DNA from 2 places in the Bacillus sp. C1 genome. Region 2 is predicted to be linked to the other one. Evidence: riboswitches for the same ligand, from Rfam matches in the RefSeq annotation. Region 2 holds a riboswitch; the other holds the start of a gene.
What was found. A riboswitch is a leader RNA that binds a small molecule or an ion and turns the genes downstream of it on or off. The one in region 2 is predicted to bind S-adenosylmethionine.

Region 1: linked by a shared signal. The riboswitch ahead of ACX5JI_RS17770 (hypothetical protein) and the one ahead of ACX5JI_RS16275 (methionine ABC transporter ATP-binding protein) in region 2 are both predicted to bind S-adenosylmethionine.

What each region holds. Positions count from the first base shown of each region.
Region 1 covers NZ_JBTMZT010000006.1:135,422-151,045, forward strand. Annotated here, with positions in the region: gene tnpB (IS200/IS605 family element RNA-guided endonuclease TnpB) at 1-961, shown strand, start outside; gene ACX5JI_RS17760 (YwiC-like family protein) at 1,161-1,883, shown strand; gene ACX5JI_RS17765 (hypothetical protein) at 1,918-2,109, opposite strand; SAM riboswitch class I at 2,243-2,341, shown strand; gene ACX5JI_RS17770 (hypothetical protein) at 2,445-2,705, shown strand; gene ACX5JI_RS17775 (SWIM zinc finger family protein) at 2,985-3,380, shown strand; gene ACX5JI_RS17780 (NAD(P)H-dependent oxidoreductase) at 3,397-3,972, shown strand; gene ACX5JI_RS17785 (group-specific protein) at 3,969-4,322, shown strand; gene ACX5JI_RS17790 (DUF2269 family protein) at 4,669-5,184, shown strand; gene ACX5JI_RS17795 (serine hydrolase domain-containing protein) at 5,265-6,530, opposite strand; gene ACX5JI_RS17800 (MFS transporter) at 6,626-7,825, opposite strand; gene ACX5JI_RS17805 (MarR family winged helix-turn-helix transcriptional regulator) at 7,840-8,256, opposite strand; gene phaZ (intracellular short-chain-length polyhydroxyalkanoate depolymerase) at 8,446-9,348, shown strand; gene ACX5JI_RS17815 (MFS transporter) at 9,469-10,665, shown strand; gene ACX5JI_RS17820 (NETI motif-containing protein) at 10,649-10,849, shown strand; gene ACX5JI_RS17825 (HNH endonuclease) at 10,931-11,089, shown strand; gene ACX5JI_RS17830 (SMI1/KNR4 family protein) at 11,114-11,596, shown strand; gene ACX5JI_RS17835 (hypothetical protein) at 12,087-12,422, shown strand; partial or broken gene ACX5JI_RS17840 (HNH endonuclease) at 12,462-12,740, shown strand; gene ACX5JI_RS17845 (DUF6985 domain-containing protein) at 12,756-13,223, shown strand; gene ACX5JI_RS17850 (hypothetical protein) at 13,643-14,218, shown strand; gene ACX5JI_RS17855 (DUF3994 domain-containing protein) at 14,652-15,623, shown strand.
Region 2 covers NZ_JBTMZT010000005.1:24,051-39,674, reverse strand. Annotated here, with positions in the region: gene ACX5JI_RS16320 (glycosyltransferase family 39 protein) at 1-2,015, opposite strand, end outside; gene ACX5JI_RS16315 (response regulator transcription factor) at 2,261-2,947, shown strand; gene ACX5JI_RS16310 (sensor histidine kinase) at 2,944-4,455, shown strand; gene ACX5JI_RS16305 (MarR family winged helix-turn-helix transcriptional regulator) at 4,660-5,142, shown strand; gene ACX5JI_RS16300 (ArsA family ATPase) at 5,221-6,399, shown strand; gene ACX5JI_RS16295 (DUF3926 domain-containing protein) at 6,392-6,586, shown strand; gene ACX5JI_RS16290 (HXXEE domain-containing protein) at 6,636-7,124, shown strand; gene ACX5JI_RS16285 (MetQ/NlpA family ABC transporter substrate-binding protein) at 7,299-8,138, opposite strand; gene ACX5JI_RS16280 (methionine ABC transporter permease) at 8,159-8,824, opposite strand; gene ACX5JI_RS16275 (methionine ABC transporter ATP-binding protein) at 8,814-9,833, opposite strand; SAM riboswitch class I at 9,952-10,056, opposite strand; gene ACX5JI_RS16270 (cysteine hydrolase family protein) at 10,237-10,794, shown strand; gene ACX5JI_RS16265 (DUF4097 family beta strand repeat-containing protein) at 10,852-11,745, opposite strand; gene pruA (L-glutamate gamma-semialdehyde dehydrogenase) at 11,989-13,536, opposite strand; gene ACX5JI_RS16255 (TSUP family transporter) at 13,692-14,462, opposite strand; gene ACX5JI_RS16250 (CamS family sex pheromone protein) at 14,558-15,624, opposite strand, start outside.

The sequences.
Region 1 (15,624 bases), on a different contig from region 2:
TTCAGCAGAACTTCCTAAACTGAAGAAAGAATTTGTTTGGTTAAAAGAAGTAGATAGTATTGTAATACAGTCATCTGTCAGAAATCTTGCAGATGCGTTTGACCGTTTCTTTAAGAAGCAAAATGATGCACCACGCCTCAAGTCTAAAAAGAACAAAGTACAGTCCTACACAACCAAGCACACCAACGAAAATATTGCCATTGTAGCCAACAAAATAAAGCTACCAAAACTTGGTCTTGTTCGCTTTGCAAAAAGTTGTGAAGTACATGGTCGCATGCTACATGCGACGATTAGACGTAATCCAAGTGGCAAGTACTTTGTATCACTGTTAGTTGAAACAGAAATACAAGCGTTACCTAAAACCGGATCATCTGTTGGTGTAGATGTTGGATTAAAAGATTTTGCTATTTTGAGCACAGGAGAAGTTTTCACGAATCCTAAATGGTTTCGTACATTGGAAAAGAAGTTAGCTGATGCACAACGTATTCTTTCCAAACGCGAGAAAGGTTCTTCAAATTGGAACAAACAACGTATCAAGGTTGCAAGAATCTACGAACGAATTACCAACGCAAGAACAGACTACTTGCAAAAAATCTCTACCGAAATTGTCAAAAACCACGACATCATTGGTATGGAAGATTTGCAAGTGTCGAATATGCTGAAGAATCATAAATTAGCGAAAGCAATTAGTGAAGTATCTTGGTCGCAATTCAGAAGCATGCTTGCATACAAAGCAAAATGGGGCGGTAAACAAGTTGTTGTTGTATCTAAAATATTCCCTTCTAGTCAGCTATGTTCTTGTTGTGGCTACCAAAACAAAGACGTTAAAAATCTAAATCTTCGTGAATGGGATTGCCCTTCTTGTGGCACGCATCACGACAGAGATATTAACGCAGGACAAAACCTTAAAAACGAAGCCGTAAGACTTCTAACCGTAGGGACTACGGGGTTAGCCTACTAAGATAACCGAAGGATACTTTGGTGTTCGTAGGAATCCCCCACTCCAAACAGTCCGTAAGGGTGTTAAGTGGTGGGTAGTTCAAAATGGTACTTTCGTTTGAAAAATGTCAAAGAATTGTTTTAATATATTGCAATTGTTGTATGGTGATTTTTGTATAATAGAAAATGAGAAAGATTTTCAAAGAGGAGATGCCATATTCATGAAGTTAGTTATTCCAAAGCAGCATGGCGCATGGGGAATGCTGCTGATTCCATTTTTACTTAGTGTACTACTTGGTAAGCCTACGTTTTATCATATTCCACTCTTTATCGCTTGGTTATTTATCTATTTAGCGACATATCCATTTTTAATGTACATGAAGCAAACACGAAAGAAAGAATTTTTACATGCAGCAATGATGTACTTTATGATTGCATGTGTTTTTGGGATTGTATCTTTACTATATGAATGGGAAATTCTTTTATTCGCATTTATGATGATTCCACTCTTTATCGTAAATATATACTTTGCTCGTCAGAAAAAGGAACGAGCGTTAGTAAATGATATTTGTGCAATTCTTGTTTTTTGTATAGGCGGTTTAATCAGTTATTATTTTTCGATGAAAACAGTTGATGGAATAGCTATTGGAATTGCGGGTATTTCCTTTCTATACTTTTTAGGTAGTACCTTTTATGTGAAAACAATGATACGTGAAAAGAATAATCCGATTTATCGTTATGTTTCATGGGGATATCATATTTTCTTAATTGTCGCTTCTTTCGTAGTAAATCCATGGTTGTCTTTTATCTTTATCCCGAGTTTAGTTCGTGCCATTGTATTGTATGGTAAAAAAATATCTATATTAAAAGTTGGCGTTTTAGAAATCGTTAACTCCGTATATTTTTTAATTGCGACGGCAATACTACTGCAGTATGCCATTTGATGTATTGCCCATCTCATAAAGAGATGGGCAACATTCATTTTTGTTCTAAAATATGAACGGTATGATCACATTTTTGCAATGCATTTTCCACGGCTTGTAGAGATTGTTCAATTTGTTCCCGATTATCGCTCTTTTCAACAGTTTGTAACGCTTGTTCCAAACAGTTTTTCGCTCCTTGCAATGAGTGGAATGAATCTTGAACATAACCACGGGCATTTTTATCCATCATAAATTCCTCCTTTTGTACATACAATTTTAGTATGAGCGTGAGAAAAGAAAATATAACTTCATTGTAATTACTTTGTTTTATTTGACAATTATAATAAAAGTAGCTTATAGTAAATGTTAAAGTGAATATTTTCTTATCCAGAGAGGTGGAGGGACTGGCCCGATGAAACCCGGCAACCGCGATGCAGGTGCTAATTCCAGCAGAACATATTTGTTCTGGGAGATAAGACGAAGATATAATACGTAACTTCTTCTTATCGAAGAGGTTTTTTTATTACGAAAAAACCGATTCTAAAAACAACAGAATAAGAAGAAAGGGGTTGCAATTGTACTGTGACACTTGAAAAATACGTAAAACTGCGTAATGCAGTATATGAATATATGATGGAGCAAGATAAACCAATATCATTATTAGATATTCAAGAACATATCGTTTCGCATCATGAGGGAAAATTCACGAAAAAAATGTTACATCAATTTTATTTATCGAGGTTATTAGACGAATTAAAACTGGATGGGAAAATTACTTTAGCTGATGAAGAATATCTCTATGCTGAAAAAGGGGTATATTATAAGGCGAGAAAAGGGAGCTAGGCTCTCTTTTTTTATGGTATAATTTGTTTGAAAATTAGAAATGTATGTAGAGTAAAAGACTGCTAAAGCAGCCTGATACAAGGGAATGGTGTTGAGTGTGTAGTGTCAAAAGTTGAATATGCCCTGAAAGAGGCACTTCGTTCGGCTCGAAACGAAAAGAGACACCTTCGCCGAATAGGTGTCAGTCGTTTTGTCATATAGGCTTGCTACTTGACATGTAATAGAATATCACGAAGTGCGAAAGGAAGTCAAAAGGGAATTTAAGGAAGGGGAAGTGTGATGTATGCCTTTTTAGTAAAGGAAATGAAAGAATGGATTCCTAGGCACATTATAGATAGAGGATATGAATATTATGAAGAAGGATATGTCGAGGATGTAGAAATACATAACGATAAAGTATTTGCATTCGTGAAAGGGAATTACGGAAATTATGAAGTAATCATTGATCTTGTAGATTTTAAGAGAAGTAGTTGTGAATGTCCTTATGAAAATGATTGTAAGCATATGGCGGCAGTTATATATGAAATTCAAGGTGTTGGAGAAAAGAATGTGAGAGAGAAGTTGCAAACATTAGAAAAGGAAGAATTGTTAATCATTATGGAAAGATTATTAAAAACTTCTAAAGATGTAATGATTGTCGAGAAGATGTTGAGGGAAGATAAATTTAAATCTTAGAAGGGTGTTTTTGGAGATGAATGTACTAATCATATATGCACATCCCAATCCGTCTAGTTTCAATGCATCCATTTTAGAACATGTGCAAAAAGGACTTCAAGAAACGAATCATTCTATTACATTGCTCGACCTGTATAAGGAACAATTTAACCCAGTACTTATTTTTAATGAAGATAAGAGAAGACGTGATTTAGCATATGAAGAAGAGACAGAGAAATATAGAAACTTGATCAAAGAGGCAGATTCTTTTATTTTTATTTATCCGATATGGTGGTGGGGAATGCCAGCTATTTTAAAAGGATTTATTGATCGGGTTTTTGTGTCGGGGTTTGCATATACATATGAAGGGATTATGCCGAAAGGACTGCTCACTGGAAAAACTGCATGGGTTATTAATACATTAGATTCACCGCTCTGGTACGCGGCACTCTTATATCGCTCCGCTGATTGGGTCATTATGAAGAAGGGTATTTTGCGATTTTGCGGTATACGCCAAATAAAACGTTCTGCCTTTCAGTCTGTAAAAACAAGTAAAGCTGCAAAACGTGAAAAGTGGCTTTTAGAAATACAAGAAAAGGCTAAAAAACTATGAATGAAGTAGAAACGATAATGAAATGCTGTAATCGAAATGATGAGTTGTTTCGCACGTATATCGTTTGTTTACTTCAATTGAAACGTCACAATGAAACGTTTAAAGAGGTATATAAAGAATTAAGAGCGGATTATTTAGTAAGGGGAATATGTGAACGGGAAATTGATGAGATTATTAAGGAAAGTAAAGAATACAACATGTATGATGTACCGAAAGTATTAAGATGGGATTTTTTACGAAATCATCCATCAATGATTGAAGAGGTTTGTACGACGGTATTTACATATAGAACATTAAACCTTTCATGTGATGCATGGCGAAATGTAATGAGATGCATAGAAAATGAATGATTATTACTATAGTTATTATATAAAAAAGCTAGTATAAAATGAAGTTATATCGTTATGAGTCGACGTACAGAGAAAAAGAGCCATATCATTAAATGGCTCTTTTTCTTGTGTTTATTGTAAAATCAAAACGTTTTCAGGGCTGTTATTTTTGGGGGAATTTGATATAAGGTCCTTTATCATCTTAAAAATAAGACCATAGAAGTAGGGACAATTCAGACCATGGCACATTATAAAGTGATTTTGTTTTTATTAAAATGAGTAGGATCAATACAGGGGCGATACCTTTTGTAATAACATATAGAGGTATTTTTCTGAAAAGCAATAGAGTAATTTGGAGGTATAGAAAGTGAGAAAAATAGGCCCTAATGGCATGAAGTGGCTGAAAATGATCCACGTTTTTTTAGTAGTATTATTCTTTGGGGGAATTTTGAGTTCATTGGTGCTCAATCTTCATATTGATATGACAAAATATGAAGAGTCCTATCTCAGCTATAAAACCCTTATCGCAATTAGTGATAATATTGTCAGGTGGGGAGCAATTGGAACTTTACTAATTGGTTTTACATACGGTTTTTTCACCAATTGGGGATTTTTTAAACATAGATGGGTTGGAGTGAAATTTGTTCTTTATATCATCCAAACGATTGTTGGGATTTTTATAATAGACAAATTGATGGTAACGAATATGGAATTACTGGAAACGCAAAAAGAATTCGCTTTAAGCAATCCCGTTTTCATTCAAAATCATGAGATAAGACAATATGCGGTCTATTTTCAAGTTGCCGTTACGATTTTCATATTCATTATTTCCTATTTAAAACCGTGGAGAAAGAAAAAACTTCGATTGAAACAACAGAGTTAAGATGTATTTTTGCAAATTGAAACAGGAAAGCGTGATGATATTTAACCATGCTTTCCTGTTTTTATTATTTAGTTTTAATACTAGTAATGCGTATCGGAATTTTGTAAGTGTTTTGCGATGTCTACGTACATATTGGAATAAGTAGAATGGACATCACCACTTGGTTCAGCATTTGAAGAAAAATGAACAATCACCATATTTGCTTTTGGATCGATATAGAGGTTTTGTCCATAGCTCCCTAATACTTCAAATGCGCCCTGTTCATTATGAGGAATCCACCATTGATTATGATAAGAAATGGTTGCACCTGGCCCGATTGGTAATTCTCCTTCTTCTACGCTTTTTACATTTTCTAAAATAGAGTAAGGGAGAACTTGCATGCCATTGTAGCGGCCGTTATTTAAAATCAATTGCCCAAATCTGGCCATATCTCTTGCAGTCGCATTTAAACCAGCACTTGCTTGTTCAACTCCTGTTTCATCCGTAACATAATACGCATTTTCTTCCATTCCTATTTTAGACCAAATGCGTTCACTTACATTTTCTGCTAATGATTTGTGAGTGATTGTCCGTATAATCCACCCGAGCGTTTCAGATGAACCGTTATTATAAGAAAATGTAGTTCCATGTGGAGCTGTTTCTTTTGCTTCTTGCAACATATCATAAATTTTCATGGGGCCCTTATAGTTTTTACCACGAGGAAGAATATTACTAGCTAAATATAATTGGGCATCTTGATTTTCTAGTCCGTTCTGTATATATCCATGTGTAGGATACTCAGCAGATACTTTCATGTCCATTAACTGCTGAATTGTTGCTTCCCCAAATGGAGTGTTTCGTAATGCTGTAACATATGTGTCAGCGGTCTGATTTACATCGATGCGTCCTTCTTCGGCTAATGATTGTATAAGCGCACCAGTAAATACTTTAGCTAAAGAAGCCATTCCATGTGGCTCATTTTGTTTGTATCCATTAAAATATTGTTCGTAAACGAGTTTTCCGTTATGTATAACAACAAAGGCGTCTGTTTTATTATCATCTAATAATTTCTTTAAAGGTACGTTGCCGCCATTTACCTTTTTAACAGAAAAATCCTCTAAACTTTGTAATGCAGTAGGGAACGGTGAGACTTGCTTAGGATTATTTTTAACTTCGCTTGTGAACGCTAATTCTTTCATATGAGTGTATGACCAACGTAAGTAGGGATCTTGTAACCAATTTACCTTTGTGACGTTTTCTTTAGAAGGGGAGATCTTATTTTGTTTGAAAAAGGCAAATCCAAACCCAGTTACGATAAACAATAGTGTAAGTACAAGCAATAAAAGTGGAGATTTTTTTACATTCATATATGGCCCTCCTTGTTATTTCTAAGTATACGCTCATTTTTTTAGAAATACAAAATAAGGAAAGTAAACAGAGAAGTTTACTTTCCTTATGAATATTAAGCTGATATCTTTCCATCTGTACGTTGCTTTTTGAACTTTTGTTTTCTTCCGTGTAGGAAGTAATAAATAAGTAATGTAAATGCAACGATAATGGCAGCGATGAAATACATATTATGATAGCTTGTTTGTGCAGCTACGATACCTAATATGAAGGAACCAAACCCGATACCACTATCAAAGAATGAAAAATACGTAGCTGTTGCTGTACCGCGTCGATGGTTCGGAGCTGCGGAAATAGCAATGGTTTGGAAACTTGGAATTAATGTTCCATAACCTAAACCAATTAATACACCTGCACCAAGGAACCAAAATGACGTTTGTGCTTGGCTTAAGGTGAACATTCCGATTGTAAAAATAACAATTGAAGGATAAACAAGTACATTTTCACCGAAACGATCAAATATCTTGCCTGTAAATGGACGAGAAAGCACAACAACAAGTGCGTATACGATAAAGAAGTAACTTGCAACTTCCCCTAAGCCAATTTCTTTTGCGTAAATAGGAATGAAAGATAAAATGCCACTATAAGAAAAAGCAAGAATAAATCCTGTAAGAGCGATTGGAACAGAAGAAGGTTCAATTAAATCTTTCCATTTCATTCGTTCACGTTTTTGTTTACTTAAAGGTTTTTCATGCGGAATATCTACAAGTAAACTTAATAAAAATGCTAATAATGAAAATATAGAACAAACGATAAATAAAAATGTAAATGAAAAATGCGAAATAATTGTTAAACCTAAAAAAGGACCGATTACCATCGGCAGGCTCATAAAAACGCCAAAATAGGCAAGTGCTTCACCGCGTCGATGTGGCGGTGCGACATCTGTTACAATTGTACCTGTTGCTGTAGTTGCCATTCCGAATCCAATCCCGTGAAGGAAGCGAAGGGCAAGTAATAAAAATAAACTTTGTGCACCGAAATACATGACGGTAGCAGCTAAAAATAATGAAAGAGAAATAAATAAGATTTTCTTTCTTCCTAAATCGTCAAGCCATTTTCCAGTAAACGGACGGCATAGGACAGAAGAAATAAGGAATACAGTTGCGACTAAACCAATTTCTTCCGGTTTTCCTTTCAATCCGTCTATTACATAGACGGGCAGGGTAGTCATAAGCATGTAAAACGTTAAAAAGAGAAACAGACTACTAAAACAAGTTCCAAGGAAGTCCTTCGTCCAAAGTCTCTCACTTTGCATCGTTATCCCTCCAATTAATCTAAATTTTTAATAATAGTTTGTAGCACTTGAAATGCTCGTTGCAAATCGTCTTCATCAATATGCTGCAACGTTTTTTTTTCGAAAGTATCAACTTCCTCTTGCCATACTGGAATCATTTCCAGTGCTGTTTCTGATAGTGAAATGAGCTTTTCACGGCGATCTTTTCCTTCCGTTCGAATGATCCATCCCATTGTTTCCATACGCGTTAATGTGCGAGTCATTGTTGGAGATTCAACGTTTAAGTATTGGCATAACTCGGTTTGTGTACAAGGTCCAGTTTGATTGATTCGGAAAATGACAGCCCATTGTGCACTAAATAAACCTGTTGGTGACACTCGTTCGTTAAATTTTTTCGTAAACTTTCGAGAAGTTTGACTGACAATGTGAAAAAAATGCTGTTTTTCGTCCATTTGTTTGATCCTTTCAAATTAGTTACCTAGCTAACTATATACCTTTTTACCAGAATTGTCTAGTGATAGACATGTTGTTTTATGTAAAAAAATCGTGATTTGTTTCTGTTGAGAACATACATTCTATATGGTATTCTAAAATTGTGTTCTGAATTTTCTTTCTACTAAACTTGAATGGGGGAACGTGAGATGATTAAGCCTATAGCAATGGAATTTGTTTCGTTATCAAACGGAGAGACGATCGCATACCAAGAAATTGGAAGGGAAAATAAAGAAGTCCTTGTACTCATTCACGGGAATATGACATCCTCGCAGCATTGGGATTTAGTCATTGAGAAATTACAAGATGAATATCATATTTACGCCATTGATTTAAGAGGTTTTGGAAAATCAACGTATCATAAACCGATAGATTCATTGCGAGACTTTGCTGATGATGTGAAATTATTTATAGATGAATTGCAATTGAAGAAGTTTTCACTCATGGGGTGGTCAATGGGTGGTGGCGTTGCGATGGAGTTTACAGCTTGTCATCCGCAGTGCGTGGAAAATTTGATTTTGGTTGAATCAGTTGGAATGAAAGGATATCCTATTTTCAAAAAAGATATAAATGGTCAACCTATCACATCTACGTTATTAAAAACAAAAGAAGAAATTGCGCAAGATCCTGTTCAAATCGCTCCTGTACTAGATGCCATTAAAAATATGAACAAGTTCTATTATCGAACAGTATGGGACTTACTCATTTATACACATAACAAACCAGAACCAGAGCGTTATGAAAAGTACTTAGATGATATGTTAACGCAGCGTAATTTTGTAGATGTGAACTACGCTTTGATTACATTTAATATTTCGGATGAACATAATGGGGTTGTACCAGGGAATGGACATATCCACCGTTTGCAAGTGCCTACACTTGTCGTACAAGGAGATCGGGATTATGTCGTCCCGCAAGTCGTTGGAGAGGAATTAGCAAAGTATCTTCCTGATGCTACTCTCGTTATACTAGAAGATTGTGGACATTCTCCATTTGTTGATTGTTTAGATGTATTTATAAAGCATGTTACAAATTGGTTGGAAAATAGATAAGCTGAACGATATAAAAAGAAGTTAGCGGGATTTTTCTAACTTCTTTTTATATGGTTATACATACTTGGTTAAACAGTTTATAATGAAGGCTGGTGAACATGTAAAGGGAGAGGGAAGCGGATGTCAACACGATTTACATTTTGGATTATGGTTGGAATTGTTGCGATTTCTGGGCTATCGCAAGGGATGCTTTTGCCAGCAATCGCAATGATTTTTGAACAAGAAGGAATTCGTTCTAGCTTTAACGGGATTCATGCAACGGCGTTATACATTGGAATTTTATTTATTTCGCCATGGCTTGAAAAACCGATGCAGCGGTTTGGGATGAAGCCGATTATTGTAATCGGGGGCTTTCTCGTTATTATTTCATTATTCTTTTTTACACAAACATTTTCATTTTGGGCATGGTTTGTCCTTCGCTTTTTAGTTGGTGTAGGTGATCATATGTTACATGTCGGAACGCAAACATGGATTACGACAACAGCTGACCCTAGTAAAATCGGAAGACAAGTATCTATATATGGAGTCTTCTTTGGGATTGGTTTTGCCGTAGGACCATATTTAGCGAGCACTGTTCAGTACGGTCTTGCAACGCCGTTTATTGTATCAACGATTCTTTGTTTAATTGGATGGCTATTATTACTTCCAACCAAAAACGCCTTTCCAGAGCAAGATGATGCGGGAAAGAAAAATGAGTCATCACTTTCTCGTTATAAACAAGTATGTTCTCTTGCGTGGATTGCGCTTATGGGCCCTTTAGCGTACGGCGTTTTAGAAGCGATGTTAAATAGCAACTTACCTGTATATGCACTCCGAAAAGGCTGGTCTGTATCTGATGTCTCCTTCTTATTACCAGCATTTGCAGTTGGTGGAATTATTACGCAAATTCCGCTTGGTATATTAAGTGATAAGTATGGAAGGGACCGCATCTTAACATGGACGTTCAGCATAAGTACAATCATTTTCTTACTTGCTGCTTTTTTCGATCAATATTATTGGATTGTATTTGGGTGTATGCTGTTAGCTGGAATGGTGATCGGTTCATGTTTCTCTTTAGGGCTTGGCTTTATGACGGATTTATTACCAAGACACTTACTGCCAGCTGGAAATATATTGTCCGGAATTGCGTTTAGTATAGGAAGTATTATGGGACCTGTATTAGGGGGCGTATTTATAGAGAAAATACAGTATACAAGCCTTTTTATAGCGGTTATGATAATAATGGCAATCATTGCGCTTCTATATATCACATATATGAAAAATCAATTCGCATCAAGAAAACTAGAAAGTGGGTTAGGGCATGACAAAACAACCTAATAAGAAAAAATTTGAAGTACAGGGGAATGAAACAATTACAGACTGTTTAGCACGTATGGAACAAGAAGGATATGCACCTTCTCGCCGCATGGAAGAGCCAATCTTTCATGAAGTAAAGAAAGATGGACAAACGGTTGTAGAACCATGTGGAAGAAAAATTGTATTTGAAGGAAAGTTGAAGTAAGGAGAGGTCGTGAAAATGACCTCTCTTTTTTATCCTACATGAACTGCCCGTAAAAGCCCGATTGGTGAGGGCTAATAATCAGTGGGAGATGGAAAAGAGATGGATGTGCAGTATAGGCCAGAACCTTGGCAACATACTGAAGTACCGGGGAAAATGGAGTTGGTTCCTTTTGGAATACACAATATTATGATTCACAATGGTGGAAGGTCGGCTGGAATGTGGGCCTATGCTCCTAGATAGTAAACTAAAGAAAGAGGTAAAAATATGAAAATAAAACAGGATACTATTGTAAAACCATTACCTTCAGAAGAGTTAATAAAAAAACATGAAAATTTTTGGAGATTAAAACTACCAGGTTCATTTTTGGATTTTATTAAAGTGTATAATGGTGCAGAAGTTGAAGGAGCTACATTTGTATGTGATAATCGTAGTTATGCGATAGAAAGGTTTTTATGTATGCTGGATGATATTGGAAATAACCCTAAAGGAATCTATGATATTGATGTTGTATTTTCACAGATAGAGGAAAGATTAACTGATAATGAAGATTTACTAGGTGCAGAGGTATTACCGATAGCTAGCATATTTGCAGGGGATTTTGTATGCTTGGATTTTAGAGGGAATAAAGAGAATCCATCGGTGTGCGTATGGTCTCATGAAGAGTCAGAAGAGTTTGAACCAGTGTTTTATAAAATAGTGGATAACTTTACTGAGTTTTTAGCGGTACTACAATACAACTGGTTATAATGACTTTGTAAGTAATATGACACTTTACTGGAAGACGAATATAAAGACATAGAATGGACGCGGAAACTAATGAACTCGTACAAGATTGTAAGTTTTAACGTAACACCTGTCATGACATATGGAAGGTGTCATACTGTACTATAAAACTTACAAATTTAATCACTAGTGAAATTTAATGATACTTAAAAAACATATGAACTTAAAGCACTTGATTGTCTACGAAAGGCAACAAGTGCTTTGTTGCGTTTAAGCATAAAATTTAAAGGGTTCATTACAATTTTATAAATGCACCAAGTGTTAAAATTTTTACAGTAATTTTTATGACTTGTAACGGCTATGTACAGTGTATGACAGTTGTAGAGAAAAATATAAAAGGGATTAAATTAACAACTAATCTTGGCTTTATTCACAAAAAGTGAATGAGGGAAATTTTTTTTATTCAAATATAGTACAATCATTCCAAGATGGAAAAAATATTACGCTTTACCGAGTGAGACTAGCAGGCCTAAAAGCAGAAAAATACGGAAATGAAAAACTGTATCAGCTTGGCCAAAAAATAGCCGGGGGTGTAGATTATGTAACAGCTACATTCAAAGGCGTTGAACCAGCTGGAGACGGTACATTGATAGGGAAGCAAGTTGGCCCAGGGAAGGTTACCGAGTGGGTTAATTCGCGCCATGCAGGCAGCAATAATAAAATCAATGATGAGATTCAGGGGCTTGAGGCTTCGCTTGCTAGTAAGGGTACGGGTAATAGAGATGCTGATATTCCGCGAGCCTTTAAGCAAGAGGAACTTGCCAGTACATATGAATCAAGATTTAAGTAAACACCCGCAGAAACGAATTCAAATGTCGTTTTTGAAGAGGCTAGAGATTATAATTTTAAGCAAGCAAATGAAAGATTAGCAAGTCAGCTTAATAATTCACCAGAATTGGCAAACCAATTTGGAATGGAAGCTGGTGGAATTACGGCAAAAGATATAGAAAAATACCGAGTAAAAAATAAATTAACATGGCATGAGTTAAATGATGGAGTTACTATACAACTTGTGCCAACAGAAATAAACGCCAAATTTGGACACCTTGGTGGAGTTGGTGAAATAAACGCAGGAGCTTTTGAACCTGGAGGATTTGCAAATAAATAATAAGGAGATTATAAAATGACAATAAATGATAAAGTTTTTGGAGAACTTGATTATCAGTATACATGGGTAGGATACAGAACCATAAAGTTTTTAGGAAAGGACACGGAGATAGCATTATTAATTGGAGGAGAAGATGATGGTAAATTTGATGAAGCTCAATATGTGGCATACAATTCATTAATGGATAATTGGGAGAAAATCCAACATAACATATTACAACCAATTTTAAATTATTATAAACAAAAAAGGCATGAGCTTGGTTATGATGTTGCATTTAATGAAGACTACCCATTAATTGAAACAGTTGCTCAATTAATAGAACATATAACATTAGTAGGTATTTCTGTTCCGTATGATTTCCTTCGCGATGGACGTGATGTAGGGGTCTCGTTTGATTGTTCATGGGATGAGGAAAATGGTTTAGGAATTCGTCTTATAAATGAAAGGGTAGATGAAGTAGGTTATCAAGATGTCGCTATTTAAAATAGGCTGTTAAAAAGTACATACTCCATGATGGTTGTATCTTACAAACTTAGAAAACAAATGAACTTAAAGCACTTGATTGCCTATGAAAGGAAACGAGTGCTTTTTTTTGTTTTAACGTGAAATTTTAAAAAGAGACCTATAATTTTATAAGTGCACGAAGTATTAAATTTTTAGAGTTTATAATGGCTATGTACAGTATACGAAGGTAATAGGGGAAGATTGTAAAAGGTGTCAAAGTAACAACAAATAAAACTTTTATTTAAATTCAGTTTCTTAAATATAAAAAGTAAATACAAGAACAAATTCCATTCGTTAAATTGGTTTCATACCTCATCTGAAAATGATATGATTGCATTATCAATATTATCTAATTATTCAAATGTATTATAAGAGAATGAAAAAGAGGAGGAGAAGTCATGGGTTTTTTTAATAGATTTTTTAAGAAAGTGGAGCAAGTAAACAATAATGAGGCACCCCTCAATGAATTAAATGAAGAATTGTATGTTGAATCTCCGTTAGATGAAGCCAATAGCTATTGGGTCTCAATGGCACAAAATTTAATTATCAATACTGTAAAAGCCGCTGATAATAATGTGGAACGTGCTTTTATATTACTTAATTTGAAAAACGGTGAGGCTTCATTTGATATTTTTTATCAAATGAACGGGCAATTGTATTTTTGGGATCAGTTAGAAAATCAGACGATTAAAAATAGAATTAAGAATGAGTTGTTACCACAAGCTTCGGAAGTTTCAGATGCAGTAAACCGACAATTTTATGAAGCGGACCATCCTACAATTTCGTTTGCAGAGCTGCAATTTGAATGGGAAACAAAGGCCTGGTTTTCACACATCATCTGGGAAGACGACCCTGCCTCACAATTACCAAAAGCTCAAATATTAAACGAATGGTTCAGCATAATCAAAAAGGAAACCCAGGATAAACCACTTGATAGTGATACAAAATTTTCTTGGTATCCATCAATCTCTTAAAAATCTAGCAGTATTTAGCTAGATAAGGAAAAGGTAATATGTTAAGAATCATCTATAGAAGCGGTAGCCAACTACGTTTAGTTAATAAAAATGGTGAGTAAGAAAATGTTATTATCTTTCTAAAAAGGATAATTATGTGATTTATTTTCCCGAATCTCGACAGGGGCATAAAGGAGATCTTTTCATTTGGAATGAATTTGAAGAGGAATGATACCTTTTCAATGTAAAATTATGTCCTAACCTACTGCATAATTTTAATAAAGTAGTAGTGAGTAGGAGGGAGGAGAACAAATGTAGAAGGCGCTCAGTTTGACGAAGGTGTGAAGGAACAAGTATGAAACATGATATAGAAGTTTATTTTGAGCAGTAAGGGAACTTGATAAATTGATTCTACGAGTATAATCAGTAAAAATTTAAAGAGGATAAATTAGTCATGAAAGCAAAGAAACTAGTAGGTGTAGCAGTTTCAGTTATGTTGTTATTTGGTTGTGGGGTATCGGATAAAACTGAATCTAAGGAAACAAAGACAGAAGAGTCTAAACCCGCTAAAGCAGATGAAAAGAAGGCCTTTGTTAAGAAAGAGAAGGTATCAAAAGAAGACTATACAACTAGAGTAGTTGGACTAGTTGAAGAGTTTGATACTACATTTAAGAAACATAATGATACAATAGGAGAACTATTTGACGGCAAGAAAAAGAAATCAGACGTATTAGATTCAATAAAAGAATTGGATGGGGTATTAGATAAGATTGAATCTATAGACCCACCTAAAGAGTATATAGAAGAACAGAAAAACTTTGAAAAAGCGACTGGCTACTTTAGAGAGTCCTCTAAAATAGTAAAAGAAGTGTTTACTAGAAAACCAACTAGAGAAAAAGGCGGAAAGACCGACAAAGAAATGATTGAAGAGTCAGAGAAGATTCTGAAACAAGGTGACGAATATTGGTATAAAGCAATTAACTCACTTAAAGATAAGAATACAAAAGTCGGTGATGGTACAGTATCGGTTAAAGATATTAAAGACTTAGATAAGAAAGCCGGAATCGACTATGATGCGGTACAGAAGAACGTAATAGATGGTACTGAATTAATTGGTAACTGGGGCGTACAGACTTCAGACGGATTTAAACTAGCATTTATTTTAAAAGGTGGAAGTCCTAAAACTTTTGAAGTTTACAATGTAGGTGAGTATCCGAGGAAGACTAACCATATAGAAGGTACGTGGGAATATGATAAAGCTAGTTTAACATTAAAACTACATATCACAAAACAAATATCAAACGGTGTAGAAGCAGAGGTTGTTCAAAAAGACATAGATTATAAAGTTCAAAACTATGATAAAAAGAACTTGCAATTATTCAATGATAAGTCATTTAATACAACTAATTATGTGAAACAAAACTAAA
Region 2 (15,624 bases):
GTAATCACGAATTCTCCTTTATCTATCATGTAAGGTGCTGCCGTTTGATAACTTGTTGTAGCAAATAAATATTGTTCACCAGTATTATTTTTCTTTAAGTATGACAATGTTTTACTATCTAAACTCTCGCTATTCATTCCACCTTGCTTGTTTCTTGGCATTCCCGAAGGTTGTTCACTATTCATCGGCGCTTTCGTATCATTTTCTGATGCATTGTCCATTTTATCGTCACGATCTTGCTCAGTCGGAAGTTCACCAGCGCCCGGATCTCCTTGTCCATTCACTGGAGGCACCATTCCTCCTGGGAAACCACCCATATTCCCTTTACCATCTGCCGAGCTTGGTCCCGCCTGTGGCAACATACTGTTCCCGCCATATGTAATCGGCGTAGCAGCCCAATACAATGGTCCAATTAGCAATATAAGTAATCCTGCAACACTTGCGATACGATTTACATTCGCTTTTCTATATTTAAACAGTGCAAGCAATAGGACAAATACTACTCCTGCAGACGCGATACCGATAGACCAAACAGCTCCAATTACATCATCATACGGATGAATAATGTACCACTGGAATCCCGCTGTTCCTACAACTGCTGCTGGCAATAACCAAGATTTCCAACCAGCACTATTTTTATAATCCTCAAAAAGCTGCGACGAACCAGCTCCAAATAGAGCTGCAATAGGAGCTGCAAGCATAATCAAGTAATAGTGATGGAAGAAACCTGCAATACTAAAGAATGCCATTGCTGGGATTAACCATACGAGCCAGAAGACCGTTTCTTTATGTTTGAGTGTTATATTGCTTCTTCGTAAACCAGCCAGTAAGCCGACACTTGCGATTGCAACAAATGGAAGAAGCCAACTAGCTTGTCCTGACAATTCAGACTGGAATAAACGAAGTAGCCCTTTTTCACCAGTTCCAAAATTACCGCCTGCCTTACCATTAGGACCACCATTATTACCTCCCGGCGGGCCGTCTCCTTTACCCATTTGAACGCCTTCGCTATCATCATCTCCATTTTCATTGCCATCGTTCGGCTTTACCTCATTGTTATCTTGAGGTGATTGATATGAATTATCTATATTAGGAACTTCTTGGTTACCATCACCATTATTTACTGAGTTACCTCCATTTTCAGCATCATTATTCGTCATGCTTCCATTATTATCAAGTGGTTGCTGTTTATCATTCGCACCGGGTGCTCCCCCGCCGCCTCCTTGATTTCCTGTAAGACGCGAAAGTCCATTGTAACCAAACGCTAATTCCAGAACCGAATTCGTCTCACTACTACCGACATATGGCCTTTTATCTCCAGGAATAGCATCCACGATAACTGCCCATGAAAGAGAAATAGTAAGCATGATTGCTGTTGCTCCAGAAAGTAAACCGATCTTTTTCTTCCAATTTACTTTTGCAGCCCAAACATAGAAAATATAAAAAGCCGGAAGCACCATATAAGCCTGTAGCATCTTCATATTGAAAGCTACACCTATTACTGTAAAGGAACCAAAGAGACTCCAAATACTACTTCGCTTAACACTTCTAAATAACAGCCAAGTAGCTAACAAAAGGGTAAATACGAGCATACTATCAATATTATTTGTTCGGCTCACTGCCGCTGCAATTGGCGTACATGCAAAAGCTAAAGCACTAAGTCGTGCTGCAGCTAAACCAAAAGATGGTTTTACTAAAAAATAAATGAGCAGTACTGATCCCACCCCAGCCAATGCCTGAGGAAGAATCACACTCCAGCCGTGCAAACCAAAAATATAAGCACTTATTGTTTGTATCCAAAATGTAACAGGTGGTTTATCCACTGTTACAGATCCTGCTGAATCGAGAGAACCGAAAAAGAAGTTATGGAAGTTTTGCAACATACTTGCTACTGTAGTGGTGTAATAAGTATTTGCATATTGATCGGTCCAAATGTTATATCCATTTAAAAAGACTGCCAATAAAATTATTACTATTAACGGCACATCTAATCGTTTTTGTAATCGTGAAAACATGATATTGCAGCTCCTTCTTCATTATTTTATATTTTGAACTAGGCCATGACTGTATTATCATCCTTCTACCTGAAATGGACTTGAAGATAAGCTGAAAGTTTCCTGAATACGTAAAATACCTTTAACCTTAAGAGTTAAATAGGAAGGAATCCCAAAATTCCACTACTATTTCAGACTACTTTCAGCAAATTTTCAGCATAATCGTAAATAATAGTAATAAGTACAGCACAGGAGGCATGAAAAAGATGAACTCTCTTAATGGGGTTAAAATATTATTAGTAGATGATGAACCACACATTTTACAATTTTTAGAGATAGGATTAATGAACGAAGGATATGAGGTAAAAAAAGCTTCTGACGGGATAAGCGCTATTAACTCGGCACAAGAATTTCAGCCACATGTTGCAATACTAGATGTCATGATGCCCGGCATCGACGGATTTGAAGTATGTCGTATGATTAAAAAAAGCGGGTCACACACCTCTGTAATTATGCTTACCGCAAAAGACGAAGTGGATGACCGGGTGAAGGGACTGACGTTAGGCGCAGATGATTATATGATAAAACCGTTCAGTTTCGATGAATTACTCGCTCGTATACACGCCCGTCTTCGCAATCAATTTCCGAACCTATTTGGCGAAGTGATTTACGGTCCGTTTAAGTTAGACGATCGTAGAAAAGAGGTACTATTTAACGGTACAGTTTTGGAACTTTCTCCGACTGAATATGAACTTCTTACATACATTGTAATCAATCATGGAATTGTATTAAGCAAAGGAATGATACTTGATAAGGTATGGGGCTATGATTTTCAAGGAGATGAAAATATTGTAGAGGTGTATATTCGCTCACTTCGGGAGAAATTAAAAGATAAAGAACATCGACTCATTCGTACAATTAGGGGAGCGGGTTACCGTGTGGATCTACCATGATTAGGCGTTTTATTTCTTTTATAAAAAAGGGCATTTCCCCTCACTCTTTGCGTCGTCAACTTTTAACGCGCACATTATTTATCGTATCTCTTATTCTTTTAAGCATTGGCCTTTTACAGTATTGGGTAATGAAAGACTTTTTATATAAAAATGAGGCTGAAACATTACGAGCAAAGATGATGTCTTTACCTCCTGAAATTAGATCGGAAACAGATTTACTTCCCTTCAGTAAAGATACAGCGGGAGACACTCCTACACCAAACCGACCAAAATTTCTATTTTCACAAGATATTTCATTAGCAGTTATCGGGAAAGACGGTCGTTACGAAGATCTCGCAGAAAGTACAGGGATGTCTTCACCAAAGCTGCCAAACAACGATTATACAAAAATATTAGAGCAATTCTCGAGTCATAAACAAATCGAATATAGAGTCGTACGTAATAAAGAAGGAATGGAACAGTTAATCGTATTTAGACCAATTCGAGGCATTCCTGATGGTACGGATGGAAATTTAGACCCAGCTCCTGATTATGTCCTTCAAATCGGAACGGATACTGGACCTTTACGTGATATTCTATTTCAGCAACTCCTTACTTTCATTATTCTGTCTGGTCTTGCATTAATTGCTGGTTTAACACTATATTTGCCAGTTCTGAAAAAAACACTTGTTCCTCTTTCGAACATTGTAAACGCAGTAAAAAATACAAATGCAGGTAATTTAGCTAAGCGCCTACCCACAAATCAAGGACAAGAAGAAATCGATCGTTTATCAGAAACGTATAATGAGATGCTCGAACGATTGGAAGCATCCTTTGAGTATGAAAGGGAAACGAAAGAACAAATGAGGCGTTTTATCGCCGATGCTTCTCACGAACTCAGAACACCACTTACATCAATTCATGGTTTCTTAGAAGTGTTATTACGAGGTGCCGCAGATCGTCCGGAACAACTCTATAATGCTTTAAATAGTATGCACGGCGAATCAAAACGTATTATTAAATTGGTGGAAGATTTATTGTTTCTTGCGAAAATGGACCGCGAACCTGGACTATATTTATCGGAAACTAATATTACCAACCTTATTAGACAAATGGGGCCACAGTTAAGCGTTCTAGGCGGAAACAGAACGATAGAACACGATCTAACAGAAGGTATAAAAGGGCATTATGACGCCGATAAAATGAAACAAGTCGTCTTAAACTTATTTCACAATGCAGTTCAACATACTGACCCGATTACAGGAAAAATCACACTCTCTTTAATGGTCGTAGACAATCAAGTGGAACTTTCTATTCGGGATAATGGCTCCGGTATAAAACAAGAAAATCTCCCCCATCTATTCGATCGTTTTTATCGAATAGACAGTTCTCGAACAAGGCAGCACGGCGGGGCTGGTCTAGGCCTTTCTATTACGCAAACTATTGTTCATGCACATGGCGGAACAGTATCAGTGAAAAGTAAAGTTGGCGAAGGAACTACATTTTTTGTTTATCTCCCGTTAACATAAATAGCGCTATTCTCTTTTAAAGTTATGAGAAAAAGGAGAAAATCATTACTCTCTCCTTTTTCTTATCCTTATATTAACTCTTAGAAAGAATAACCTCCCTATAAATAAACTGAAAAATCTAAATAACCATTTGACATTTATCCCTATCCAGCATAGAATAAAAGTAAATATTACGAACCTCGAAATATACGGGAGTGGAAATAATTGTTGCAATACGAACATTTTTTAGATTTACTGCTAGATAATGCAAAGAAGCTTTTCTATCCAGAAGAATGGGTAACCATTGATTTATCACTTTCTAAAACGGAAGTATTCTGCTTGCTATGGATGGAGCGAAATACAGATATTACGATGACAAAAATCACTGAACTGCTTGATATTCCAATGAGCACAACAACAGGTGTTGTAAATCGCCTTGTGAAAAAAGGATATATTGAGCGCTATCGAAATGAAAGTGACCGACGCATTGTATTAATTCGCTTAACAGAAGCAGGTATGCTACTCGTTCAAGAAGTGAAACAAAATGCGGCTCATTACTTTACTCTTGTGACAGAAGCATTATCAGAGGAAGAGGAAGCATTCTTACTACAAATCTTCCAAAAAATTATGAACCACATCGCTACATCACAACAAAAACAAGTCGAGAAGTTTCCTACACCTAAGATGAAAAACATCCCGATTGAATAAAACCCTTTATGGGTTTTTATTCAAAAAAATATTTCGAAACTCGTAATATTCGACAACCGAAACAAAGGGGATATAAATATGAGAATTATTTTGTATACAGGTAAAGGCGGCGTAGGAAAAACTAGCATTTCAGCAGCAACAGCACTTCAAAGCGCAAAACAGGGGTTAAAAACATTAGTCATGAGTACAGATCCAGCTCACAGTTTAGGCGATTCACTTGGCATAAAATTGTCTTCTGAGCCTCAAGAGATTCGTAAAAATTTATGGGCACAAGAAATCAATACAATTTATGAAATGGAAAAAGGCTGGGGAAAATTACAAAAATATATTACACTGCTGTTTACATCAAAAGCAGCTGACGATATTACAACAGAAGAATTGACAATGTTTCCAGGCATGGAAGACTTAATTAGTTTGCTTCGTGTCCTCGATTACTATAAACAAGAAACATATGACGTCATCATTATCGACTGTGCACCAACTGGAGAAACGCTGGCTATGTTAAGCTTTCCTGATATGCTTGGCTGGTGGATGGAAAAACTCTTTCCAATTAAACGAAAAATATTAAAAATAGCCCGTCCCGTTGCTCAGCCTCTTCTTGGTATCCCTCTTCCTACCGATGATGTAATGGGAGAATTAACGAATACGCTCGAACAGCTCGGTGAAATGAGAGATATTTTATCTAACCGTGAGGTAACAAGTATTCGAGTTGTCGTAAACCCTGAAAAGATGGTTATTAAAGAAGCGCAGCGCAGTTTTACCTATTTAAATTTATATGATTATAACGTCGATGCCATCATGATTAACCGTGTCATCCCTAACACTGTCACTGATCCTTATTTCCAAGCATGGAAAGATGCGCAAAAGAAATATAAAGCACTAATCCAAGATAGCTTCGAGCCACTTCCGATTTATGAAGCTCCAATGTTTGAACAAGAAGTTGTTGGTTTACCGATGTTAGAGCGTGTAGGGAATGCTTTATTTGAATCCGACTCTTCTCCTACTGAAGTAAAATTTAATGGTCGTACACAATATGTAAAAAAAGATGGCGATGAATATATCTTTGTTCTCTCTATCCCATTCTCTGATAAAAGTGAACTATCCTTAAACCAAAAAGGTGATGAACTTATCATTCGCGCAGGTTCTTTCAAACGAAACATTACGTTACCAAAAACATTGACACATCTATCCATTCAAGGTGCAAAATTTGAAGGAGATGTACTAAATATTCGCTTTGGAGGTGCGGTTCATGCATGAGGAGTTGCTAAGACGAATCATTCGGAAAAAAGTAGAAGTTGGGATGTATATACTAGATGAACTACCGATTCCTGTTCAACAATCAGCTAAGAAAATTCTAAATATCTTACAAGAAGAGTTTTCTTCTTGTACACAAGAAAAAACGCAAACTACGAAAACCAACTTGCAAAGTATTACTATTGAATAACAATATAGGAAGCCCTCTCCTTAGGGGCTTTCTATTCCTGTACTCGGAGATGATTTATTTGATTCAAACACTTAAAATTAAACATGTATCTACCAATATTATGGTTTGGGTTATTCCCTTATTATTTTTCATTCATAATCTTGAAGAATCTATTAGTATGCCTCAATATCTGGCTAATCAATTCTCTATCAAATTCATAAATACTCATCAATTTCTACTAGCAATTTGTATATTAACAACCATTGTTCTGCTCTTTATCATTCTATACCAACTTCATGTTATATCGTCTATTTACTGGATTATTTTCATACAAGGTGCTATTTTCTTTAATGCGGTTCAACACATGATTTTATTTTTCGTTCATCGCTCATACAATCCTGGGGTAATATCAGCATGTATCATTGTACTGTTTTCCCTCTATTTATTCTCCTTAATAAAAGTTCAAAAAAAGAAACTAGTCTTTACACTAGTTTTTAGTTTACTCTCCTACCCTGTCGTGATTTGGATTACCTTATTTTTAGCTAGTTTCTTTACCTAATTAAATAAAAAAGACTAGGAAAACTCCTGGTCTTTTCACTCTACCTAACAGACATTGGATTTCTTTATACAGAATTGGAAGGTACAAAATTAGGGTATCGTCTGTTAGGTATGATTATATGTTGAACGAGCTAACAGCGGAGGGGTTCTCACCATTAGTCCGTTAAACCCAATTTTATTTTACGATTTTTTCAAGCTCATCAAGTGAAAGATTTACTGAAATCGCACCATCTTTTGTTTCTTTCTTCACTGCTTCTTCTACTTCTTTTGAATGATACAATTCAATTACTTTTTTGATTGTTGGATCATTTTTGTCTTTCGTGCGAGCTGCGAAAATATTAATATATGGCTTCGCATTTTCATTTTTTGGATCTTCCAAGAAGATAGGATCTTTCACTGGATTTAAACCAGCTTGCCCCGCAACACCATTGTTAACGACAGAAGCTGCTACGTCTTTTAATACACGTGGTGTTTGCTGCGCAATTACCGGTGTAATTTTTAATTTCTTTGGATTTTCAGCAATACCACTTGGATCTCCAAATAAGCCGAAATCTTTCTTGAGCTTTAATAATCCCGCTGCATCAAGAAGTTTTAGTGCACGCGCTTGATTCGTTGGATCATTAGGAATTGCAATTTCTGAACCGTCAGGAATCTCATTTGGTTTCTTATACTTTTCAGAGAATAGTCCCATTGGTGCAATTTGCGTTGTTCCAACAGATGTAATATCTAACTTATGCTCCTTTTTAAATTGCTCTAAGAAGGCAATATGTTGGAATGAGTTCAAGTCGATATCCCCATCAGCGAGTGCCTTATTAGGTGTTGTATAATCCGAAAACTCTACCAGTTTAACCTTAATTCCTTCTTTTTCAGCCTTCTTTTGCAAGACAGTCCAACTGTCTCCATCTGTTCCAGTTACACCAACGCGAACCACTTTCTCTTTCGCATCAGCTCCGCAACCGCTTAATACTGATGCGCTAACCAAAGCTGATAAGGCAAATGCTAAAATTTTTTTCATTTCTTTTCCCTCTCTTCCTCTTATGATCTACGTAAAAATATTTTCGCAAAATAATTTCCTAAGTTTTGTGCAATTTGTACAAGAAGAATCAGCAATACAACCGTCACGAACATAACCGATGTATCAAAACGTTGATAACCATATGTCATTGCTAAATCACCAAGGCCACCGCCGCCAACAAGACCAGCAACTGCCGAAAATTCAATTAAACCAACCGTCATAAACGTCACGCCTAAAATTAATGGCGCTAGCGCCTCTGGAACAAGAATTTCAAAAACAATTCTGAGTGGCGACGCTCCCATCGCCTGTGCTGCTTCAATTACTCCCTTTGGAACCGAAACAAGATTTGTTTCTACCATTCTTGCAATTCCGATGGAAGCGACAAGTGTCATTGGAAAGATTGCTGCCGCCGTTCCGATTGTTGTTCCAATAACAGTACGTGTTAAAGGACTTAATGCTACTAAAAAGATAATAAATGGAATCGGACGAATCGTATTAATAACAATATTAAGAATAGAAAAGACCAGTTTATTTTCTAAAAAATTCCCTTTTCTTGTAACATATAAAAGTAAACCTAGAGGTATACCAAGTATTGTAGCAAATATAAGGGTTACAATTACCATTAAGAGGGTATCCCCTGTCGCATCTAAAATACGGGGCCAAAATATACTCCAATCAACTCGCATGAGCTTCTACCTCCTTCAGCTGCACTTGTAGTCTTAAATGTTGCAATGCTTTTTGAATTTCTTTTTGTTCACCTTGCAGCTCTACAAGAAGATTTCCACATAGAATACTTTGCAGTTCAATAATATTTCCGTAGAGTACATTGACGTCTACATTATAATTTTTAGCAATATACGATAATACCGGTTGTCCGGTCTCTTCACCAGTAAATGTTAAGCGATATATCTGTCCACCATTTTGAATTTTCGTAAGAACACTTTCTGGTAAATGGTCATTAATAACAGAACGGACAAAATTTTGTGTCGTCTTTGTCTTTGGTTTTGTAAAAACATCAAATAATGTTCCTTCCTCTATTACCTTTCCTTTTTCCATCACGGCTACACGATGACAAATTTCTTTCACAACTTGCATTTCATGGGTAATAAGGAGAATTGTTACATTATATTCCTTGTTTACTTTTTTTAACAATTTCAAAATTTCTGTTGTTGTTTCAGGATCTAATGCCGATGTTGCTTCATCACAAATCACAATATCTGGTGACGTTGCAAGTGCTCTCGCAATCCCTACACGTTGCTTCTGACCACCTGAAAGCTGCTCTGGATAATAATTGGCTTTATCTTCTAACCCAACAAACCTTAACAGCTCATTTACCCTTTCTTTTATCTCATTCTTTGGCAATTTCGCTAATTTTAATGGGTAAGCGATATTACCGAACACAGTTCTTGAGTTAAATAAATTAAAGCTTTGAAAAATCATCCCGATTCTTTGTCTTAGCTTTCGTAACTCTTTTCCTGATAAAGACGTAATATCTTTATCATCTATTAAAATCGTTCCTGACGTTGGACGCTCCAACATATTCACTAAACGTAAAAGCGTACTTTTTCCAGCACCACTAAAACCGATAATGCCAAAAATTTCACCTTGTTTAACCGATAATGTTACATTTTCAACAGCATGAACTGGTTGACCACCTGATTCATACACTTTACTTACATTTTCAAAAGAAATCATTTTCTTCCCTCCTATTTGCTGTAATAACTCGGAGCAGGACCATGAGGCAAAATAAAAAGTGCCCTCCTTCTTATCCGTAAAAAATAAGAAGAAGAGCACTTATATACTCGTTCGCATCTTCTCATCTTCCAAGCTTTTATAAGCTTGCTGGAATTAGCACGGTATTAAAAAATCCGTTGCTGAGGTATCACAGGGCCAGTCCCTCCACCTCTCTGGATAAGAGTGTATCGATTTAATTGTCATTTAATTAATTCTTATTATAAAACTCAGAAAAGTGAGAGTCAATGAAAATATTAGAAAATAACACTTTTATTTTTCATTAACATTATGAAAAGGAAAATATCCCTTTCTAATTGAATAACATTACATGAATACGAAATGAAAATGGAGGACGATAAATGATATGAAAACAGCCCTTTTACTCGTTGATATTCAAAATGATTATTTTCCAAATGGCAAAATGGAACTACGTGGTGCCGTTGAAGCTAGCGAGTATGCAAGTCAACTACTTCAGCATTTCCGAGAAGTGAACCAACCTATTTTTCATATCCAACATGTATCTATGAAAGAAACTGCTACCTTTTTTCTTCCTAATACAGAAGGTGTCCATATTCATGAAAATGTTCGCCCTTTACAAAATGAAACTGTGATTCTCAAACACTACCCAAACAGTTTTCGAGAAACAAATTTACTAGAGCAATTACAAAACTTAGAAATTGAACATGTCATTATATGCGGGATGATGACTCACATGTGCATTGATGCCACAGTAAGAGCCGCTTTTGATTTCGGTTTTCGTTGCACGATTATACACGATGCATGCGCAACAAAAGATCTTCTCTTTAAAAATGCTACCATCCCTGCTGTCTATATCCATAATACAATTTTAGCAAGTTTGAACACCGTATATGCAGATGTTATGAGCACAGAAGAGTTTTTCAACTTAAGAAGTCTCGTCTGAACTAAAAAAATCATGTCTTCCTCAATTGAAGACATGATTTTTACTGTTATTCACAAACTATCGTAACTTAAAATCCCCCGAACTTGTTTTTACTTTCACTTTATTTTCTCCTGCTCCCTTTATTCCAATCAATTTATGCTTTGATTTCTCTTTATATAAAAGATCTGTAATGTCTAGATCCGCCTTACCAGAACTCCCATCAAATTCAACTTTTAAAGATTCAGGAATATCATCAAATTTCATCTCAACATCCCCACTGGATGTATTACATTCTATCTCCCCTTGCAAACTACGATCATTATACTCAACATCCCCCGACGATGTTGTGAATACGGCTTCTTTAGTATGCAAACCATCTACACTAATTTTCCCACTACTGGTTTTCAATTTCACTACTTCAACTTCACTTTTGTCTGTCTCAATTGCTCCGCTAGACGTTTCAACCGTTAATTTCCCATTTATCTTCGCATGTAATAGTGATACATTTCCAGAAGAAGTGTTTAATTCGGCTATCTTTGTTTCAATTTCCTTCGCTACAAAATCTCCTGATGATGTAATTACTTTTATATTTTCATATAGTTTTTTGGGAACTTTCACTTGTAATTTGACTCCTGTAGTAGTCCCAGTTTCCCAACCAACAGAATTTATACCTTTACTAAATGTAACATTCAATCTATTTTTTTCTTCTTTCACCCCAAATTTATATTTATCTACTAGCTCTTTGCTTATCTCTCCATCCAGTAACACTTCAATATCTTTTGAATCAACTGCAACAATTTCAACATCTGCTGCCGAAGTCTTTACTTCAATTTCATCAATCTTCTCACCAGCCACCGTTTCTTTTTTATGAATTTCAGTTTTGTTAAAAGCTAATCCGAAAACAGTCATTGCACCAACACCAATCCCTCCAATAAAGAGCAATGATAATGCAATTAGAATAATCTTCTTCATATAATAGCACCCCCTTTCTCTTATTTTTTCTTATACCTTCGATACAATTATTAAAAATTACGATCCATATAAATTTTATCATTCAGTACTGTATATTATTCACTACCATCTAATAATAGGGATTTTTCAGAACATTTCATATTCTATACTATCATTTACCATAATTTGTTACAAGGTGTGGTTACAAAAAAAATAAAAAAGACCTTCACCACTCTGGGAAGGTCTTTCTCACACTTCTTAAACTTATAATGTTTCAGAAGTAGTTTTTCCTTGCATGTGAAGTGCGATATAGTCAGGTCCACCAGCTTTAGAGTCTGTACCAGACATATTAAAGCCACCGAATGGTTGGTAACCTACGATCGCACCAGTACATCCACGGTTGAAGTATAAGTTACCAACATGGAAGTCTTCACGTGCTTTTTCGATATGTTCACGGTTATTAGAAACAACAGCTCCTGTTAAACCGTATTCTGTATTATTTGCAATTGCAAGCGCATGATCGAAGTCTTTCGCTTTACAGAATGCTACTACTGGTCCGAAGATTTCTTCTTTCATTAAGCGAGCATCTTCCGCAACGTCAGCAACGATTGTTGGTTGGATAAACCATCCTTTAGAGTCGTCTCCTTCTCCACCTGCAACGATTTTACCTTCTTCTTTGCCAATTGCAACGTAGCTCATTACTTTATCAAATGCAGCTTGGTCATTAACTGGCCCCATGTTTAGACCTTGTTCAGCTGGGTTACCCACAGTTAATTCTTTTGTTAATTCAACAGCACGATTTAATACATGATCGTATACATCTTCATGAATTACTGCGCGAGAACAAGCAGAACATTTTTGTCCTGAGAATCCAAATGCAGATGCAACGATAGATTTTGCTGCTAATTCAAGATCTGCTTCTTTATCAACAACGATTGTATCTTTACCGCCCATTTCAGCGATAACACGTTTTAACCAAATTTGGCCTGGATTTACTTTTGCTGCGCGTTCGTAAATACGAATACCTACATCGCGTGATCCAGTGAAGCTAATGAAACGTGTACGGGGATGATCTACTAAGTAGTCACCAACTTCAGAACCACTACCTGGAACGAAGTTTACTACGCCAGCTGGCAAACCAGCTTCTTCTAACACTTCCATAAATTTCGCTGCTACTACAGGAGTTGTACTAGCTGGTTTTAGTAATACTGTGTTACCAGAAACTACTGCAGCTGTTGTCATACCCGCCATAATTGCGAATGGGAAGTTCCAAGGAGAAATGATAACACCTACTCCTAATGGAATGTAAGAGAAACGATTATATTCAATTGGACGGCTTTCTACTGGGATACCGTCTTTTAATTTCAACATTTGACGACCATAATATTCCATAAAGTCGATTGCTTCTGCTGTATCAGCATCCGCCTCATTCCATGGTTTACCTGCTTCTTTTACAAGAATAGCAGAGAACTCATGTTTTCTACGACGAACGATTGCTGCAGCGCGGAATAAAATGTCTGCACGCATTTCTGGTTTTGACTTTCTCCAAGTTTGGAATGTTTCATCCGCCACTTGCATCGCTTTTTCAGCTAATTCACGGCTTGCTTTTGAAACACTACCCACAACTTCTTCTTTATTTGCAGGGTTTACAGAAACGATTTTCTCGTCTGTAGTGATCTTTTCTCCCCCGATAATTAATGGATAGTCTTGTCCAAGATAAGATTCTACTGTCTTTAAACCTTCTTCAAACGCTAACTTGTTAGCCTCTACTGAAAAATCTGTAAATGGCTCATGTTTGTATGCTACTACCATTCTTTTTAGCCTCCCCTTAGAAAAACGTTTACATTTTACAACATTATTCTACACGATAATTTAGATTTATTCAAATATTCCTAGACTTATATTTTAAAAATTAATTAATTTTTAAAATATAATAATTAAAAAAAGCTTCATACGTACGTATGAAGCTAAATAATATGAGCATATTCCATAATGTTTTTTCCAATTAATAGAATTGTTACTAATAAAAATAAAGTACGAACATATCCAACACCTTTTTGTACAGCAAACTTCGATCCTAAATATGCTCCTAAAATCATAGATAATCCCATAATAATACCGTATTCAAAATGAATAATATCTAAAAATAAAAATGTAATTAAAGATACAATATTACTAACGAAATTCAAAACTTTTCCAGATGCAGCTGCTCGAATAAAATCCAAACCAATTAATAAAAATGCAAAAATTAAAAATGATCCTGTCCCCGGTCCAAAAAATCCATCATAAAATCCTACAATTAAAATAACGAAGTAAAACATTAATGTTTTTCCTTTTGTCATCTTTTTATAGGTGGAGACACTTCCCCAATCTTTTTTTACAATAATATAAATTGCAATAAATACCAACATAACCAGTACAAGTGGACGTAAAATATCTGGTGGAATAAATTTTACAACTAAAGCTCCCAAAACAGCCCCAATAATAGTTAATGGGATTAACTTTCCTACTATACGAAAATCAACTTTTTTTGAACGGATAAAATAAATTGTACTTGTTAATGACCCCATCGTCGAAGCTAACTTATTTGTCGCGATTGCCGAAGCTGGTGGTAAGCCTACAAACATAAGTGCTGGAAGTGAAATAAGCCCTCCTCCCCCAACAACCGAATCAATAAATGCGGCCAAAAAACCAAAAGCAACGAGTAATACAATAATCTGTAAACTTAACTCATCCATGTCTTTTCTCCTTACCCCTTTTTGTTCACAACATTAAAAATTATAACAAAATTACAGCAAAAAAAAAGCCATTCCAAAGCGGAACAGCTTTTTTCTTAATCTAAAATTTTCACAAATGGTTCATCTTGCTTCGCATCACGAATAATGATTGCTTCTGGGCGTTCCACCGATTTAATGGTCACCTGTACTTTCACATAATTCGGGAAGTATTGCATAACAAGTCCTGCAACATATTGCGTAAATCCAATTACTTCTGCTTTTCCGTTAAATTGAACCGGAATATCTATCTTCATTTCTTTTAATTGATCATCGTTATAAAACCCTGTACCAACTACAGCTGTATAATCACCTTTAAAATACTCGCTCAGTTTCGCTTTAAAGTTTTCTACAGTTGTATAGTCTTCACGTACATCTGTTTTAGCTGATTCCGAAGGGAACAAGTAATATTTTTCATTAATTGCTTTCCAATCCCCTATGCTTTCACTACCTTTATCTACTTGCACGTAAGATACAAATTTCCCTGGTACGAGTGTCGATTTCGGTCCTTGACGATAGATCGCAAACGTAATTGGAACTTTTTTCGTGTCTGGATTTTTCTGTAACACTTTCAAAATTTCTTGTGCCATTGGCTTAGCCTTTTCTAGCATCTCTTGTTCACTAATTTCCGTTTCACGCGGGTACCCATGTTCTTCAGTAAAATAATGAACTGAGTTCATTGCAAGGCCAACCACAATGCCACCTAATTCGACTTGATCGCCATTTTTTTTATAATAATCATGCTCTAAAATATTCGAAAGATACATTGGTGTTTTTTTATTTCGAACCTCTAATGATTCTGAGCCTTCTTGTAACATTGGATTCAATCCAATGTTAGGAACTTTCACTGCGTCTTTTTTCAGACCCTCTTCTAACTCTTTTTGCTCCGCATCTGTACGCTTCCTCTTTACAAGCATTTGAACTGTTTCTTTATCTAAATATTTACCACCTTTGAATAGATAATCCTTTGTACTAAACGATTCTTTCGCAATACGCATTAATCCAGTTTCAAATTCATCTATATCTAGACGACTATTTAGTCCCTGTACAACTAAGCCACGTGCAGAACCTGGATCAAATGGCACTGTTGTTTTATAATAATCCTCAGAAATAGAATATTTCGGAA